DNA from 2 places in the Streptomyces endophyticus genome. Region 2 is predicted to be linked to the other one. Evidence: riboswitches for the same ligand, from Rfam matches in the RefSeq annotation. Region 2 holds a riboswitch; the other holds the start of a gene.
The links. Region 2 has a riboswitch for glycine ahead of gcvT (glycine cleavage system aminomethyltransferase GcvT). Riboswitches for the same ligand answer to the same signal wherever they lie in the genome.

Region 1 (6,872 bases), on a different contig from region 2:
GTCGGCGCGTGGAACCCGTAGTCGATGAGCCGCTTGGCGACATCATCGATGCTCACGCCCGTCGCCTTGCTGAGCGGCCGCAGGTCCACGATGCACTCGTGCGCGACGAGGCCGCCCGGACCGTTGTAGAGCACCGGGAAGTGCGGCTCGAGCCGCTTGGCGATGTAGTTCGCGGAGAGCACGGCCACCTGCGTGGCCCGCTTCAGCCCCTCGCCGCCCATGAGCCGCACGTACGCCCAGGAGATCGGCAGGATCCCGGCGGAGCCCCACGGCGCCGCGGAGATCGGGCCGACACCCGTCTCGGGACCCGCGGCCGACTGCAGCGGGTGGTTCGGCAGGTACGGCGCGAGGTGCTCGCGCACACCCACCGGGCCGACGCCCGGACCGCCGCCGCCGTGCGGGATGCAGAACGTCTTGTGCAGGTTCAGGTGCGAGACGTCGCCGCCGAAGCGGCCCGGCTTGGCGAGGCCCACCAGGGCGTTGAGGTTGGCGCCGTCGACGTAGACCTGACCGCCCGCGTCGTGCACGGCGGCGCAGATGTCGGCGACGTGCTCCTCGAAGACACCGTGCGTCGACGGGTAGGTGATCATGAGGACGGAGAGCTGCTCGGCGTACTGCTCGATCTTGGCGCGCAGGTCCTCGATGTCGACCTCGCCGTCGTCGGCGGTCTTCACGACGACGACCTTCATGCCGGCCATCACGGCGCTCGCGGCGTTCGTGCCGTGCGCGGAGGACGGGATGAGGCAGACGGTGCGCTGCTCGTCGCCGTTCGCCCGGTGGTAGCCGCGGACGGCGAGCAGACCGGCGAGCTCGCCCTGCGAGCCGGCGTTCGGCTGCAGCGACACCTTGTCGTAGCCGGTGACCTCGGCGAGCCGCTCCTCCAGCTCACGGATGAGCGTCAGATAGCCCTGCGCCTGCTCGGCGGGGGCGAAGGGGTGCAGCTGGCCGAACTCGGGCCAGGTGACCGGCTCCATCTCCGTCGTCGCGTTGAGCTTCATCGTGCAGGAGCCCAGCGGGATCATGCCGCGGTCCAGCGCGTAGTCGCGGTCGGCGAGCGCCCGCAGGTAGCGCAGCATCGCCGTCTCGGAGCGGTACTGGTGGAAGACGGGGTGCGCCAGGTACTCGTCCTCGCGCAGCAGCCCGTCCGGCAGCGTGTCCTGCACCTCGGCGTCCAGGGCCTCGATGTCCGCCTCTACACCGAACGCGCTCCACACGGCGCCCAGTTGGGCCCGCGTGGTGGTCTCGTCACAGGCGAGCGAGACGTGATCGGCGTCCACGAGGCGCAGGTTGACGCCCCCCTCGCGCGCGGCGGAGACGGCCTCGGCGGCCTTGCCCGGCACCCGCACGGTGAGGGTGTCGAAGTACGCGCCGTGCACGACCTCGACGCCGCCCGCCGTGAGCCCCGCGGCGAGCAGGGTGGCGTAGCGGTGGGTGCGCCGCGCGATCGACTTGAGGCCATCGGGCCCGTGGTACACGGCGTACATGCCGGCCATGACGGCGAGCAGCACCTGCGCGGTACAGATGTTGCTGGTCGCCTTCTCGCGGCGGATGTGCTGCTCACGGGTCTGCAGGGCGAGGCGGTACGCCTTGTTCCCGTCGGCGTCGACGGAGACACCGACGAGGCGGCCCGGCAGCGAGCGCGCGAACTTCTCGCGCACGGCCATGTATCCGGCGTGCGGACCGCCGAAGCCCATCGGGACACCGAAGCGCTGCGTCGTACCGATGGCGATGTCCGCGCCGAGGTCACCGGGCGAGGTCAGCAGCGTCAGAGCAAGAAGATCAGCGGCAACGGTGACGATGGCGCCCAGCTCGTGCGCCTGGTCGATCACGGGCTTGATGTCCCGCACGACACCGGAGGCGCCGGGGTACTGCACGAGCACACCCACGACGCCGCGCTCGGCGACCTCCGCGGGGAGGCCCTCGCTCAGGTCGGCGACGACGATCTCGACGCCGGTCGGCTCGGCGCGCGTCTCGATGACCGCGATGGTCTGCGGCAGGGCATCGGCGTCGACGACGTACACGCCGTTCTTGACCTTGCCCACGCGGCGCGAGAGAGCCATCGCCTCGGCGGCGGCCGTGCCCTCGTCGAGCAGCGAGGCGCCCGAGGTGGGCAGTCCGGTCAGCTCGGCGACCATGGTCTGGAAGTTGAGCAGCGCCTCGAGGCGGCCCTGCGAGATCTCCGGCTGGTAGGGCGTGTACGCCGTGTACCAGGAGGGGTTCTCCATGACATTGCGCAGGATGACGGGCGGCGTGAACGTCCCGTAGTAGCCGAGGCCGATCATCGAGCCGAGCACCTGGTTGCGCTCGGCGAGCGACTTCAGCTCGGCGAGCACCTCGGCCTCGCTGCGGGCTGCCGGAAGGTCGAGCGCCTCGGCGCTCTTGATCACATCGGGCACCGCGGCCGCGGTCAGCTCGTCCAGCGAGCCGTAGCCGACCTGCGCGAGCATCTTGGCCTGAGCGGCGCCATCGGGGCCGATGTGGCGCTGCTCGAAGGGGATTCCTCGCTCCAACTGGGAGAGCGGAATACGGTTGGCTGTCATGCGGAGGCCTCCTGGTCATCGCGACCTTCGAGGGGCACCATGGCGCGGGTACCCGGACGGCCTCCCCCTCTGTCATCTCAACCTGAGAGCTTCACCGGCCCACCCCGCGAAAACACGGAACACACCGGCTTGCACCGTCGGTGAGAGCGGAAACCGTGCACCCCGCCCTGCTTTCCAGAGTGACCTCGTCCGTGCGGTACATGGGCCTGAGAGATTCCGGGGAGGATTTGCTCCTTCGGCGCCTTCCGACGACTGTCGGAGGACTCTCCCGCACGGGGTCAGCAGCCGTCTGCCAGCCTACCAGCGGCTACTTGCCCAAAGCCCCCGAGTGGCCGCCTTCCACAATGTGCTCTTTCGTAGTGGTTACAGACCAGTTGCGATCATCGCGATCAGTTGGAGGGCCCGTGCAGACCGATGTCGATCCGCGCAACCTGATCGGCCGCAAGGCGTTCGACCGCAACGGGGCCAAGATCGGCACCATCGACGAGGTGTACCTGGACGACGCCACGGGCGTGCCGGAGTGGGCCGCGATACGGACCGGCCTGTTCAGCCGCGATGCCTTCGTCCCGCTCGAACCCAGCGACTTCAAGGAAGGCACGCTGCACGTGCCCTTCGAGCGCTCCCTGATCAAGGACGCCCCAGACTTCGGCGTGGGCCGCCATCTCTCCCCTGAGCAGGAGCTCCAGCTCTACGACCACTACGGTCTGGACATCACGGCTCCTCAGTCGCCCGACGTCACGTTCGGCAAGGTCGCGGGCGCGGAGGACGACCCGACCTGAGCCTCCTCGGCTCCTTCGACGAGCGGCAGCGGCTCCGCCGGCTCCAGCTCCGGATCATCGACCCGGAACGTCCGCACCCGCCCCGGCACCTCCGCGTACGGCGTCTCGAACCGCACGGTCACCCGCCCGAGCCCGCTCCCCTGCACCCACCCGGCCCCGAACTCGGCATGCCGCACATCGTGCCCGGCCAGCCACTTCCGCTCCACGGGCGTCGGCTCGGGCTCGGCCGCCTCCACGGACTCGACCGACCCCGCGTCCCCCTCCAGCTCCTCGGCGGCAGCCTCCTCCGCGGCGGCGAACTGCGCGAACAGGTCCTCCTGCGTGAAGTCGGCAAGCCCGCTGACACCGACCCCCAACAACCGCACGCCACCGGTCGTGTCCACGCCCTCCAGCAACCGCGCCGCGGCCTCCCGCACCACCCCGGGATCGTCCGTCGGCCCCCGTAGCGTCTCGGAGCGCGTCAGCGTCGAGAAGTCGTAGCGCCGCACCTTCAGCACCACGGTCCGCCCCGAGCGCTCGGCCGCTCTCAGCCGCTCCACGCACCGGCCCGCGAGCCTGCGCACCTCCATCCGGACCCGCACCCGGTCATGGATGTCCACGTCGTACGTGTCCTCGACCGATACGGACTTGGAGTCCCGCTCGGCGACGACGGGCCGCTCGTCGCGGGCCAGCGCCATCTCGTACAGATGGCTGCCGTGCGCCTTCCCGAGGAGGCGCACCAGCTCGTCCTCGCCGGCCCCCGCGATCTCCTCCACGGTCTGGATCCCGGCCCGCCGCAGATGATCCGCCGTCGCGGGCCCGACGCCGGGCAGGATCCGCACGGACCGCGGCCCGAGCAGCGCCCGCTCGGTTCCGGGCCGTATGAGCACCAGCCCGTCCGGCTTGGCCTCCTCAGAGCCGATCTTCGCGAGCATCTTGGACGCGGCGAGCCCCACGGAACCGGTCAGACCCGTCACGCGCCGGATGTCGGCCCGCAGCCGCCACCCCACGGCCTCCGCCGAAGCGGCGTCCCAGGCCGCCTCACCGGCTTCGAGATCGACGAACGCCTCGTCCAGGCTCAACGGCTCCACGAGCGGCGAAAGAGCGCCCAGAAGCTCCATCACTTGCTCGCTGATCTCCCGGTAGAGCCGGAAGCGCGGCACCAGATAGGCGGCATGCGGGGCGAGCCTTCGGGCCTGCCCCATCGGCATCGCGGAGTGCACCCCGAACTTCCGCGCCTCGTACGACGCCGTGGCCACGACACCGCGCGGACCGAGCCCGCCCACGACGACCGCTTTCCCGCGCAGGCTCGGCTTCGCCGCCTGCTCCGCAGAGGCGTAGAAGGCATCCATGTCGAGATGCAGGATCGTGGGCGCGGTTCTCACATCACTGATGCTGCCCTACGCCACTGACAACGCGGCCCCATGGACCTCACACGGCCCTGCCCCGCCGCCTCGCGAGCTCGTCCGTGGGATTCGGCGGCACGATCGTCTCGCCGGTGTCCACGCGCTCACCGTGCAACTGCGAGAGCGCGGCGTCCACGTCCCGCCAGACCACGCCCACGGCGATCCCGAAGACCCCCTGGCCGCCCTGGAGCAGATCGTGCACCTCGTCCGGCGACGTGCACTCGTACACGGTCGCGCCGTCGCTCATGAGCGTCATCCGCTCCAGGTCCCGGAAACCGCTCTCGCGCAGGTGCTGCACGGCCGTCCGGATGTTCTGCAACGAGACGCCCGTGTCCAGGAACCGCTTGACGACCTTGAGGACGACGACATCCCTGAAGCTGTAGAGCCGCTGCGTCCCCGATCCGTACGCCGAGCGCACACTGGGTTCGACAAGGCCGGTCCTGGCCCAGTAGTCGAGCTGCCGGTAGGTGATGCCGGCCGCCGCACATGCCGTCGGTCCCCGGTACCCCAGCTGCTGCTCGGAAGCGGCCGAGCCGCTCTCCCCCGCCACCGCAGGCACAGCCTGCGGGCGCTGCGGAGTGTGATCGGCCGCGCTGCCGTGAAACAGGTACGGACCGCCCGTCGCCGTACCGTCGCCGCTGCTTCTCACGCCGACCTCCTCATTGACCTGCCTTGTCGACGGTAGGCAGTCACAGGGGGTGCGTCAACGAACGCCACACTAGGCACGCCGAGTGATAATCACCCTAAGAGTGGTTTCCCGTGACCCACCGCCGGGAAAGGCTAGCCGAATGTCCCGAGGGCGCCGCCGCTCGACGGCCGGGCCCGGCCGTCGGCCGGGCGTCACTGGCTGTTGGTGCCGAAGTCCTCGGGAGAGATCTGGTCGAGGAACTCGCGGAACTTCTCCACCTCGTCCTCCTGCTCGTCGGGGATCGCGATCCCCGCGTCATCCAGGACCCCGTCACTGCCGAAGATCGGCGTACCGGTGCGCAGCGCCAGGGCTATGGCGTCCGACGGGCGGGCACTGACCTCGACCCCGCTCGCGAACACCAGCTCCGCGTAGAAGACGCCTTCGCGCAGGTCCGTGATGCGCACTTCCGTGAGCTCCTGTCCGACCGCCTCAAGGACATCCTTGAAAAGGTCGTGCGTGAGCGGACGCGCGGGCGCCATGCCCTGCTGGGCAAAGGCGATCGCGGTCGCCTCCCCCGGTCCGATCCAGATGGGGAGGTACCGGTCGCCTCCCACTTCACGCAGGAGCACGATCGGCTGGTTGGAGGGCATTTCGACCCGGACACCTACGACGTCGAGCTCGTTCACACAGCAACCCTAGGACGTGCCCGGCCGGTTTGGGTAGTCGGGCATCCACCGAGGACCGGGCCATCGGTGCTCACCCGCGCCCACGATCAGGGCAGACGCACCCCGAGCGCGGTCTGCACAAGTGCCGAGTGCAGCTTCACGGTGAGGCCTGCCAGCTCCTTGGCACGGGCCTCGGCATGCGCCCGCGTCTGCGGGTTGCGGTGCACCTTCAGCGGGGCCACCACCTGGTCCACCAGGCCCGCCTCCCGGTCCGCGGCCGCCCGCATGACGCGCAGGTGCCGCGGCCCGATCCCGAACCGGGCCAGCTCGCCGATGAGCTCGGCGACCGATACGGCGGAGGCGTCGTAGCCGCCGTCGGGCAGGGGCGTGAGGAGCCCGTACGACTCCCATTCGTCGAGCTCGTGCTCCTCGACGCCGACGGCGGCCAGCAATTCGTCCCGGCCGACCCGCGCGGCGGTCGGCACGTCTGTGCCGTCCTCCGCGTCGCCGGGGCGTCCCGGCGCGGGCACGGTCAGCACCTCGCCCGGCTCCAGGGCGTCGAGCTGCTCCTTGATGACCTTCAGCGGCAGGTAGTGGTCCCGCTGCATGCGCAGGACATGGGCGAGCCGCTCCACGTCGTCCGGGCTGAACTTCCGGTAGCCCGACGGCGTGCGCCGGGGCTCGACGAGGCCTTCGGACTCCAGAAACCTGATCTTGGAGATGGTGACTTCGGGAAACTCTTCTCGGAGCACGTTCAGTACGGTGCCGATGCTCGTCAGCCGACTGTCCGTGGTGGCGGTACCCCCGGGGGCACCGCCACTCGTCGTGTGCAGCATGGACCTTCCTGAAGGGTCGCGGACGGTTCAGATACCGCG
Region 2 (10,104 bases):
CGCCGGAGATGGAGGCGTTCTCCTTGAAGAGCATGCCGATCGCGCCGGCGGTGAGAAGGAGGCGGATCACGCCGTCCTCGTCGGCTCCGGGCACGAAGTTCACGTAGTAGTGCAGGACGGCGGGGATGATGCCCGCGGCGCCGTTCGTGGGGGCGGTGACGACTCGTCCGCCCGCCGCGTTCTCCTCGTTCACGGCCATCGCGTACAGCGTGATCCACTCCATGGCGTGGGCCAGCGGATCACCCTCGGCGCGCAGCTTGCGGGCCGAACTCGCCGCGCGGCGGCGGACCTTGAGGCCGCCGGGCAGGATGCCCTCGTGGGACATGCCGCGGGAGACGCACGCCTGCATGACGCGCCAGATGTCGAGGAGGCCGGAGCGGATCTCGTCCTCCGTGCGCCAGGCCTTCTCGTTCTCCAGCATCATGGCCGGGATCGACAGGCCGGTCTCCTGCGCGAGGCGGAGCAGCTCGTCGCCGGTGCGGAAGGGGTACTTGAGGGAGGTGTCGTCGGGGACGATCGGGTTCTCGCCCGCCACGGCGTCCTCGTCGACGACGAAGCCGCCGCCCACCGAGTAGTACGTCTTGGTGAGCAGCTCGCCGCCGTCGGCGTCGTACGCCCACAGCGTCATGCCGTTCGCGTGGTACGGGAGGGCCTTGCGGCGGTGCAGGACGAGATCGTCGTCGTACGAGAACGCGATCTCGTGGGCGCCGAGCAGGTTGAGGCGGCCCTTTTCCTTGATCGTCTCGACGTGCTCGTCGGCCTTCTCCACGTCGACGGTGCGCGGGGAGTCGCCCTCCAGGCCGAGCAGCACCGCCTTCGGGGTGCCGTGTCCGTGCCCGGTCGCGCCCAGGGAGCCGTACAGCTCGGCGCGGACCGAGGAGGTGTGGGCCAGCAGGCCCTCGTTCTTCAGGCGCCGCGCGAACATGCGGGCCGCGCGCATCGGGCCGACCGTGTGCGAGCTGGACGGGCCGATGCCGATCGAGAACAGGTCGAAGACCGAGATGGCCACGGTGGGACTCCAAAGGTGGTGGTAGACGCCGTTGTCTGCCGGACAAGCGAGAGTGCGGTGGAAGCGGCCGGGGCACCGTGCTCACTGACATCTGCTGATTCCAGTGTGCGCGGTGCCCCGACGGGACGTACCTACGAAAGGGTACGTAATCCGGGCCGAATTACTTCAGGCCGGGGTACAGCGGGTGCTTATCGGCCAGAGCGGTCACCCGGGCCTTGAGCGCCTCGGCGTCGTACGACGGCTGAAGCGCGAGCGCGATCACGTCGGCGACCTCGCGGAAGTCCTCGGCGGTGAAGCCGCGGGTGGCGAGGGCCGGCGTGCCGATCCGCAGGCCGGAGGTGACCATCGGCGGGCGCGGGTCGTTCGGGACCGCGTTGCGGTTGACCGTGATGCCGACCTCGTGGAGCCGGTCCTCGGCCTGCTGGCCGTCGAGCTCGGACTCGCGCAGGTCGACGAGGACCAGGTGCACGTCCGTGCCGCCGGAGAGGACGTTGACGCCCGCCGCGCGCGACTCCGGGGTCGTCAGGCGCTCGGCGAGGATCTGGGCGCCCTCGATCGTGCGGGCCTGGCGCTCCTTGAAGTCCTCGGAGGCCGCGACCTTGAAGGAGACCGCCTTGGCCGCGATCACGTGCTCAAGGGGGCCGCCCTGGAAGCCCGGGAAGACCGCCGAGTTCAGCTTCTTCGCGAAGTCCTTGTTGCGGGCGAGGATGATGCCGCCGCGCGGGCCGCCGAGCGTCTTGTGCGTCGTGGACGTGACGACGTCGGCGTGCGGGACCGGGTTGGGGTGCAGGCCCGCGGCCACGAGGCCCGCGAAGTGCGCCATGTCGACCCAGAGCAGCGCCTCGACCTCGTCGGCGATGCGACGGAACTCGGCGAAGTCCAGCTGGCGCGGGTACGCGGACCAGCCGGCGATGATCACCTTGGGGCGGTGCTCCTTGGCGAGCCGCTCGACCTCGGCCATGTCGACCAGGCCCGCGTCGTCCACGTGGTACGGGACCACGTTGAACTGCTTGCCGGAGAAGTTCAGGCGCATGCCGTGCGTGAGGTGGCCGCCGTGCGCCAGGTCCAGGCCGAGGATCGTGTCGCCCGGCTTGGCGATGGCGAAGAGGGCGGCCTGGTTCGCGGAGGCGCCCGAGTGCGGCTGCACGTTCGCGTACTCGGCGCCGAAGAGCGCCTTCACACGGTCGATGGCGATCTGCTCGGTGACGTCGACGTGCTCGCAGCCGCCGTAGTAGCGGCGGCCGGGGTAGCCCTCCGCGTACTTGTTGGTGAGGACCGAGCCCTGGGCCTCCATGACGGCGGCCGGGGCGAAGTTCTCCGACGCGATCATTTCGAGGGTCGACTGCTGGCGCTTCAGCTCGGCGTCGACCGCGACGGCGACCTCGGGGTCGAGCTCGTGCAGGGATTCGTTCAGTACGGACATCGGTGGAGTCAGCTCCCGGAGAATGCGGTGTACTCGTCGGCGGTGAGCAGGTCCTTCGGCTCCTCGGCAAGGCGGACCTTGAACAGCCAGCCGCCCTCGAACGGGGCCGAGTTCACGAGGGCCGGGTCGTCGACGACGTCCTGGTTGATCTCGGTGACCTCGCCGCCCACGGGGGAGTACAGGTCGGAGACGGACTTGGTCGACTCGAGCTCGCCGCAGGTCTCGCCCGCGGTCACGGTGTCACCGACCTCGGGGAGCTGGACGAACACGATGTCACCGAGCGCGTTCGCGGCGTGCTCCGTGATGCCGATCGTGGCGACGCCGTCCTCGACGGCCGAGAGCCACTCGTGCTCCTTGCTGTAACGCAGCTGCTGGGGGTTGCTCATGATGCGAATTCTCCTGTACGCGGGAAGGTGCTGGTGACGGCGGGGCTACAAGGGGGTGCTGGGGCGCCTACTTCTGGCGCTTGTAGAACGGCAGGGCCACGACCTCGTACGGCTCGTGCTTGCCGCGGATGTCGACGCCGACACCCGCCGTACCCGGCTCCGCGTGCGCGGGGTCCACGTACGCCATCGCGATCGGCTTGCCCAGCGTCGGGGACGGGGCGCCGGAGGTGACCTCGCCGATGACCTGTCCGTCCACGACGACGGACATCCCGGCGCGCGGGACGCGGCGGCCCTCGGCGATGAGGCCGACGAGCTTGCGGGGCGGGTTGGCCTCGGCGCGCTCGGCGGCGGCGACCAGCGCGTCGTGGCCCACGAAGTCGCCCCCGTGGGAGGTCTTTTCGAACTTCACGACGCGGCCGAGACCGGCGTCGAAGGGGGTGAGGTCGGTGGTCAGCTCGTGCCCGTACAGCGGCATGCCCGCCTCAAGGCGCAGCGTGTCACGGCAGGACAGGCCGCAGGGGATGAGGCCGTACTCGGCGCCCGCCTTGGTCAGTGCCTGCCACAGCTTCTCGGCGTCGGCGGGGGAGACGAACAGCTCGAAGCCGTCCTCGCCGGTGTATCCGGTGCGCGCGATGAGCGCCTGCACACCGGCGACGGTGCCGGGCAGCCCCGCGTAGTACTTCAGGCCGTCCAGGTCCGCGTCAGTGACGGACTTCACGATCGCCGCGGAGGCCGGACCCTGCACCGCGAGCAGCGCGTACGCGTCGTGGTCGTCGCGGACCTCGGCGTCGAAGCCGGCGGCGCGCTCGGTGAGGGCGTCGAGCACGACCTGCGCGTTGCCCGCGTTGGCGACCACCATGTATTCGGTCTCGCCGAGCCGGTACACGATCAGGTCGTCGAGGATCCCGCCGTCCGCGCGGCAGATCATGGTGTAGCGGGCGCGGCCGAGGCCGACGGAGCCGATGTTGCCGACGAGGGCGTGGTTGAGCAGGTCCACGGCCTGGGGCCCGGACACCGTGATCTCGCCCATGTGGGAGAGGTCGAAGAGACCGGCCCGCGTGCGCACGGCGTTGTGCTCGTCACGCTCGCTGCCGTAGCGCAGCGGCATGTCCCAGCCGGCGAAGTCGGTCATCGTGGCGCCGAGCGAACGATGCAGGGCGTCGAGAGATGTCGTACGGGTCATCAGGGTGCTCCCGGGCATGACGGCGATGGCGGAGTCCCGTATCGCGTACGAGACGTCCTCCCCATCTGTCATCGGAACCTGAGAGGTTCGCCCCGAGGGGCTTGCACCTTGGGTGGGGGCGTCACGTCACAAAGACGCCCCACTTTTCAGATCTGCCTCGCCCGCGCGGTACGGGGCCTGAGAGATTCAAGGGAGGAACTTGCTCCTTCGGCGTCCGGGCACTCGTCGTACCCAGAACTCTCCCGCGCGGATTCAAGCGGCCGGTATGCAGTTGCGGGCACATCATTGCATGCCCGTCCGACAGGGAAAGCCCTTGAGGGGCATTACCTTCTCTTTACACTTGAGGGGCAAGGGTGACGTGACCGGAACGGGGAGGACGATCACGGTGCACAAGGCAGTGGCGGGGGCTTACGCGGTATCCGCTTCGGCGTCGGTGGTGGCGGGGGTGCGGATCCCCGGCCAGCGCTCGGTGCGGGACCTGCGCGGCCGTCGCGGCCACACACCGCGGCAGCTCGCCTTCGCGGCGGGCGACCTGGTCGTGCTCTCGGGCCTGCCGGGCAGCGGGAAGTCGACGCTGATGCGGCGGGCCGTGACCGAGATCCGGATCGATTCGCAGGACACCCGCGAGCGCTGGGCCGCGCGCATGCCGCGCTACCTGCCGTACGGGCTGTACCGCCCGCTGGTCCGCGTCGCGCACTACGTGGGGCTGCGCCGGGCGATGCGCTCGGGGGCGAGCGTCGTCGTGCACGACTGCGGTACGCAGGCGTGGGTGCGCCGCTGGGTGATCCGCACGGCGCGGCGGCGTGGGGTGGCCGTCCATCTGATGCTGCTCGACGTACCGGCGGACACGGCCCTGGAAGGGCAGCGGGACCGCGGCCGCGGGGTGTCCCGGTACGCCTTCGCCCGGCACCGCAGGGCGGTGGGGGCGCTCGTCAGCTCGACGGAGCGGGGGGACCTGCCGGCCGGGATGGAGTCCGCGGTGCTGCTCGACCGGGCGGCGATGGAGGCGCTGGGAGGGATCACGTTCGGCGACTGACCCCGGGACCCCCTGCGCAAGCGGAAGGAACCGCACCGTGTCCAATTGTGTGGACGAGTTAAGGTCGGGCGGGCACAGCAGCGGGCAGAACAGCAGAGGTTGATGGCAGTCATGGAGTTCCCAGGCACCCCGGAGTCGGGTCACGGTCACGCCCAGGGGCACGAGGGCGGCTACGCCCACCCCGCGCAGGGCTGGCCCGCCAACGAGTTGGAGGAGGTCCTCGCCGCGGCACTCGGCCAACAGGCGGGGAACTCGGCGGGCGGCCGGATCGTCGAGGCGCTCGGCCGCAGCCACGTGTGGATCCCGCTGCCCAGGGGCGGTTCGAACGCCAGCAGGGACCTCGACCTGCCGACTCTGGAGATCGAGGGCCAGGCCTACGTCCCGGTGTTCAGCTCCGAGCAGCAGTTCATGGCCGTCACCGGTGGCCGGATGGACTGCACGGTGGCCCCGGCCGTGGAGTTCGCGCGCGGCCTTCCGCCGCAGGTCGGCATCGCCGTGAACCCGGACGGCACGGTGGGCGTCCCGCTGCCGCCGCCGGCCGTCGCCGAGCTGGCCCGCAGCGGTCGCACGGCGCTGGACGGCCCGGCGACGGGTGGCCGCGTGGTGCTGAGCGAGCCGGACTGGCAGCTCGACCCCATGGACTTCCTGGCCGCGGTGCGTGAGGAGTTCGAGGCGCTCGGCACGGTGCTGAGCGCCCGGCGCTGCCTCGCGACCGTGGAGGATGCGGAGCCGTCCCTGTTCATCGGCGTGGAGCTGTCGCAGGCCGCGGGTGCCGCGGGCGCCGTGCGGGACCTTCCGTTGGACGCGCTGGGGCGGGCGTTGGGCCGCGCACCGCTGGCCTGGACCGTCAACCTGGTGTTCCTGGATGTGACGCAGGACCCGGTCGCGGACTGGCTGCGTACACACGTACGGCCGTTCTACGTACGAGAAGGGTGACGGCGTCCGTCAAGTCGGTGTCAGTATCGCCGCTTAAGCTGGTTTCATGACGTGACCGGTCGGCGCTTCGCTTTCCGGCCACATGTGGGACACGGACGTATTTGAAGAGCCGAAGGGGCGGTTACGGGTGAGCGCGTCGGGCACGGCCGCGGCCGGACAGGTCGAGCACATGCTGCGCCAGGTGACGCCGGGACGCTACGACGCGTACGAGGCGCTCCTCAAGGCCCTCGCCGACCCCGGGGCCGGGCAGGTCTGGATGCTGCTCTGGCACGGCCAGGCCGGCTCCCCGGACGCCCAGTTCGGGAACATGGAGGTGGACGGCTTCTCGTACGCCCCCTGCGTCACCTCCGCCCAGGAGCTCTCCGCCTCCGGCTGGTCGCGGGCGTACGAGGTGGTGAGCGGGGTCGACGCGGCGCGCACGCTCTACCCGGACCACTACGGGCTCTGGCTGAACCCGCACGCGCCGGGCGGCGGCGTCGGCATCCCGTGGCTCGACCTGCGGCGCATCGCGGGCGGCCTGGACCGGCAGCCGGCGGGCCCGCTGCGGCTCTCCGAACCCGCCATCGAGATCCCCCAGTTCTACGCGGTCCTGACGCAGAACGCGCACCGTACGACGGCGATCCGCTCCCTGCGCCGCGCCTGGGTCCAGCCCACGCTGGGCGCGCCCTACCTCGCCATCGGCCTGGACGTCTACGACACGTCCCCGGCGTCCGTGGACGCGGTCCGGGCGATGATGCAGCAGTCCATCCCGGCGGTCCCCGAGGGACTCCCGGTCTCCACGGTCGCGATGTCGGACGAGTACGACCCGGTGGCGATGTGGCTGCGGCAGGCACGTCCGTTTTATGACCGGGAGGCCCATGCGGCTCCCGCCGGGGGTGGGTACGGATTCCCGCCGCCGTACGGGGCGACGTACTGAAAAGATTGTCCTCAATCGCCGGACGGGCTGGAATATCCAGCCCGTCCGGCGTTTGAGGACATCATGTCCGGTTCACCCCAACTGCCCCGTGTCCGACCCCCGTTCACGGCAGTCCGGATAACGGAACACCCCAGCCTGCATCACGTTTAGGCATCCTTTCGCTGTCAAGTCTGGCAACAGATCGCGCCCAGGTTGAAGACTCCCGCAGCAAGGGGGCTTCGCCTCTGTGTACGACGGACTGAACCACGCCGCCACAGCGGCAAGTGCGGGCCGGTCACCGCCGGTTGAGAGGGGTCCCTGCCACGATGACGGCACCATTGCACGACACGAGCGCGGAAGCGGAACCGAGCGCACCGGTCGAGCCTGCCAAGGGAGACGGAGAGCGCAAGGTCGAGGGCCGGTCGCTCAAGCAGATCGCCTGGAACCGGCTGAAGCGCGACAAGGTCGCTCTCGGCGGTGGCATCGTTGTCGTCCTCCTGGTCCTGGTCGCGGTCTTCGCGCCGCTCATCGTCAGCCTGCTCGGCCACCCGCCGAACCAGTTCCACCAGGACAAGCTCGACCCGCTGACGAACCTGCCGCAGGGCTCGCTCGGGGGCGTCAGCAGCGACTTCCTCTTCGGCCTCGAACCGAACAAGGGGCGCGACGTCTTCAGCCGCATCGTCTACGGCGCCCGGATCTCGCTGCTCGTGGCGTTCCTCGCGGCGATCGTCGCCGTGGTGCTCGGCACGCTGTTCGGCATCGTCGCCGGCTTCTTCGGCGGCTGGATCGACGCGGTGATCAGCCGCGTGATGGACGTGCTGCTCTCCTTCCCGCAGCTGCTCTTCATCATCTCCCTGGTCTCGGTGCTCCCCGACGATCTGCTCGGTCTGACCGGCAGCGGGGTGCGCATCGCCGTGCTCATCCTCGTCATCGGGTTCTTCGGCTGGCCGTACATCGGCCGCATCGTCCGCGGGCAGACGCTGTCCCTGCGGGAGCGTGAATACGTCGAGGCGGCACGGTCGTTGGGCGGTGGCCCGCGGCACATCCTGTTCCGTGAACTGCTGCCGAACCTGGTCGCGCCGATCGTCGTCTACATGACGCTGATGATCCCGACCAACATCCTCACGGAGGCGGCGCTCAGCTTCCTCGGTGCGGGTGTCCGGCCGCCCACGGCCTCCTGGGGCGGCATGCTCCGCGACGCCCTGGAGACGTACGAGCACGACCCGATGTTCATGGTCTTCCCGGGTGTCACGATCTTCATCACCGTTCTCGCGTTCAACCTCTTCGGCGACGGGCTGCGCGACGCCCTCGACCCGAAGGGCACCCGGTAACGCCGTACAAGTCCAACCGGCTTTCACCGAACTGCCCCTGCAGCACCGTCAGGTGGCTTGACTCCATGGTTCTCCGGCAGGTGTCCGGGACCGCGATCTCGGAGGTTACGAGAAAATGCCCACAGGTTCCTCGAAACGACGGCTTGCCGCCGGCGCCGCCCTCGTGGTCGCGGCTCTGGTGTCGACCACGGCGTGCGGCGGTGGCAGCGACGACGACTCCAAGGACTCGTCGAAGGGCGCCGGTTACGACGCCGCGTACAACAAGATCGCCAACCCTTCGAAGAAGAAGGGAGGCACGCTGCGCATGGTCGGCAAGCAGGACCTGGACTCCGCCGACCCGCAGCGCGCCTACTACGGCATGTCGTGGGACTTCATGCGGTTCTACACGCGCCAACTGGTGACCTACGCGCCCAAGCCGGGTGCGGCGTCCAACGAGCTGGTCGGTGACCTGGCCAAGTCCAAGGCCGACATCTCCGACGACGGCAAGACGTACACGTACCACCTGCGTGACGGGGTCACCTGGGAGGACGGCTCGCCGATCACCTCCAAGGACGTCAAGTACGGCATCGAGCGCATCTGGGCGACGGACACCATCACCGGTGGCCCGCAGTACCTGAAGCAGAACCTGGACCCCAAGGGCGAGTACAAGGGCCCGTACAAGGACAAGTCCAAGGACAAGCTGGGTCTGAAGTCGATCGAGACGCCGGACGACCAGACCATCGTCTTCAAGCTGCCGAAGCCGAACGGTGACTTCGAGCAGTTCCTCGCCATGCCGTCCGGCTCGCCGGTCAAGCAGGAGAAGGACACGAAGGCCAAGTACACCGCGCACCCGTTCTCCGCCGGCCCGTACAAGTTCCAGTCGTACAAGGCCAACAAGAAGATCGTCCTGGTGCGCAACGACAAGTGGAAGAAGGCCTCGGACCCGATCCGTGCCGCGCTTCCCAACAAGGTCGACGTGACGATCTCCGCCAACCTGGAGGAGAACGACAAGCGCCTGATGGAAGGCGATTACGACGTCGACATGAACGGCACGGGCATGACCCAGTCGGGTCGCGTCTCCGCCGTCCAGGACCACAAGGACAGCGTCGACAACATGCGGACGTCCTTCGTCCGCTACGTCGCCCTGGTGCACAAGGCCAAGCCGTTCGACAACGTCCACTGCCGCAAGGCCGTGTTCTACGCGACCGACTTCGCGGGCCTGCAGCAGACCCGCGGCGGCAAGCTGGCCGGCGGCGACATCGCCAACTCCACCCTGCCGAAGTCCATCAAGGGCCACAGCGACTACGACCCGTACGGCGTCCTCGCCCGCAAGGGCAAGCCGGACGCGGCCAAGGCCAAGTCCGAGCTGAAGGAGTGCGGCAAGCCGACCGGCTTCTCCACGAAGATCACCGCCCGTACCAACAACCCGGGCGAGGTCGACACCGCAGAGGCGCTGCAGGAGCAGCTCGCCAAGGTCGGCATCAAGGTCGAGGTGGACTCCTTCGACGGCGCCGAGTCGGCCTCGGTCACCGGTTCCCCGAAGGTCGTCAAGGCCCGCGGCTACGGCATGATCATGAGTGGTTGGGGCCCGGACTTCCCGTCCGGTCAGGGCTTCGGTCAGCCGCTGTGGGACAGCCGCTTCCTCGCGCAGACCGGTAACTACAACGAGTCCGAGATCAACGACCCGAAGATCGACGGCATGTTCGACAAGGCCATCGCCGAGACGGACCCGAACAAGGCCGGCGAGACCTACAAGGCGCTCGACAAGCGGATCCTCGACCAGGCCGACTGGATGCCGTTCATCTACGAGAACAACATCACGTGGCGTGGCCCGCGTCTGACCAACGCCATGATGGCCGACGCCTACAGCGGCCGCTACGACTACGCCTCCCTGGGCGTCGTCAAGTAACACCCCTGCCGGACGGC

Region 1: another riboswitch for glycine. It lies ahead of gcvP (aminomethyl-transferring glycine dehydrogenase); the one in region 2 lies ahead of gcvT (glycine cleavage system aminomethyltransferase GcvT).

The regions. Positions count from the first base shown of each region.
Region 1 covers NZ_JAOZYC010000193.1:6,693-13,564, reverse strand. The annotation lists gene gcvP (aminomethyl-transferring glycine dehydrogenase) at 1-2,540, opposite strand, end outside; glycine riboswitch at 2,725-2,821, opposite strand; gene OKJ99_RS38690 (PRC-barrel domain-containing protein) at 2,945-3,319, shown strand; gene OKJ99_RS38685 (DNA polymerase IV) at 3,262-4,683, opposite strand; gene OKJ99_RS38680 (MerR family transcriptional regulator) at 4,730-5,353, opposite strand; gene OKJ99_RS38675 (bifunctional nuclease family protein) at 5,545-6,018, opposite strand; gene ftsR (transcriptional regulator FtsR) at 6,105-6,833, opposite strand; gene OKJ99_RS38665 (FHA domain-containing protein) at 6,861-6,872, opposite strand, start outside.
Region 2 covers NZ_JAOZYC010000113.1:51,366-61,469, reverse strand. The annotation lists gene OKJ99_RS17430 (L-serine ammonia-lyase) at 1-1,009, opposite strand, end outside; gene glyA (serine hydroxymethyltransferase) at 1,170-2,432, opposite strand; gene gcvH (glycine cleavage system protein GcvH) at 2,441-2,818, opposite strand; gene gcvT (glycine cleavage system aminomethyltransferase GcvT) at 2,886-4,001, opposite strand; glycine riboswitch at 4,057-4,157, opposite strand; glycine riboswitch at 4,158-4,256, opposite strand; gene OKJ99_RS17410 (AAA family ATPase) at 4,435-5,037, shown strand; gene OKJ99_RS17405 (enhanced serine sensitivity protein SseB) at 5,149-5,973, shown strand; gene OKJ99_RS17400 (enhanced serine sensitivity protein SseB C-terminal domain-containing protein) at 6,101-6,889, shown strand; gene OKJ99_RS17395 (ABC transporter permease) at 7,195-8,199, shown strand; gene OKJ99_RS17390 (ABC transporter substrate-binding protein) at 8,315-10,087, shown strand.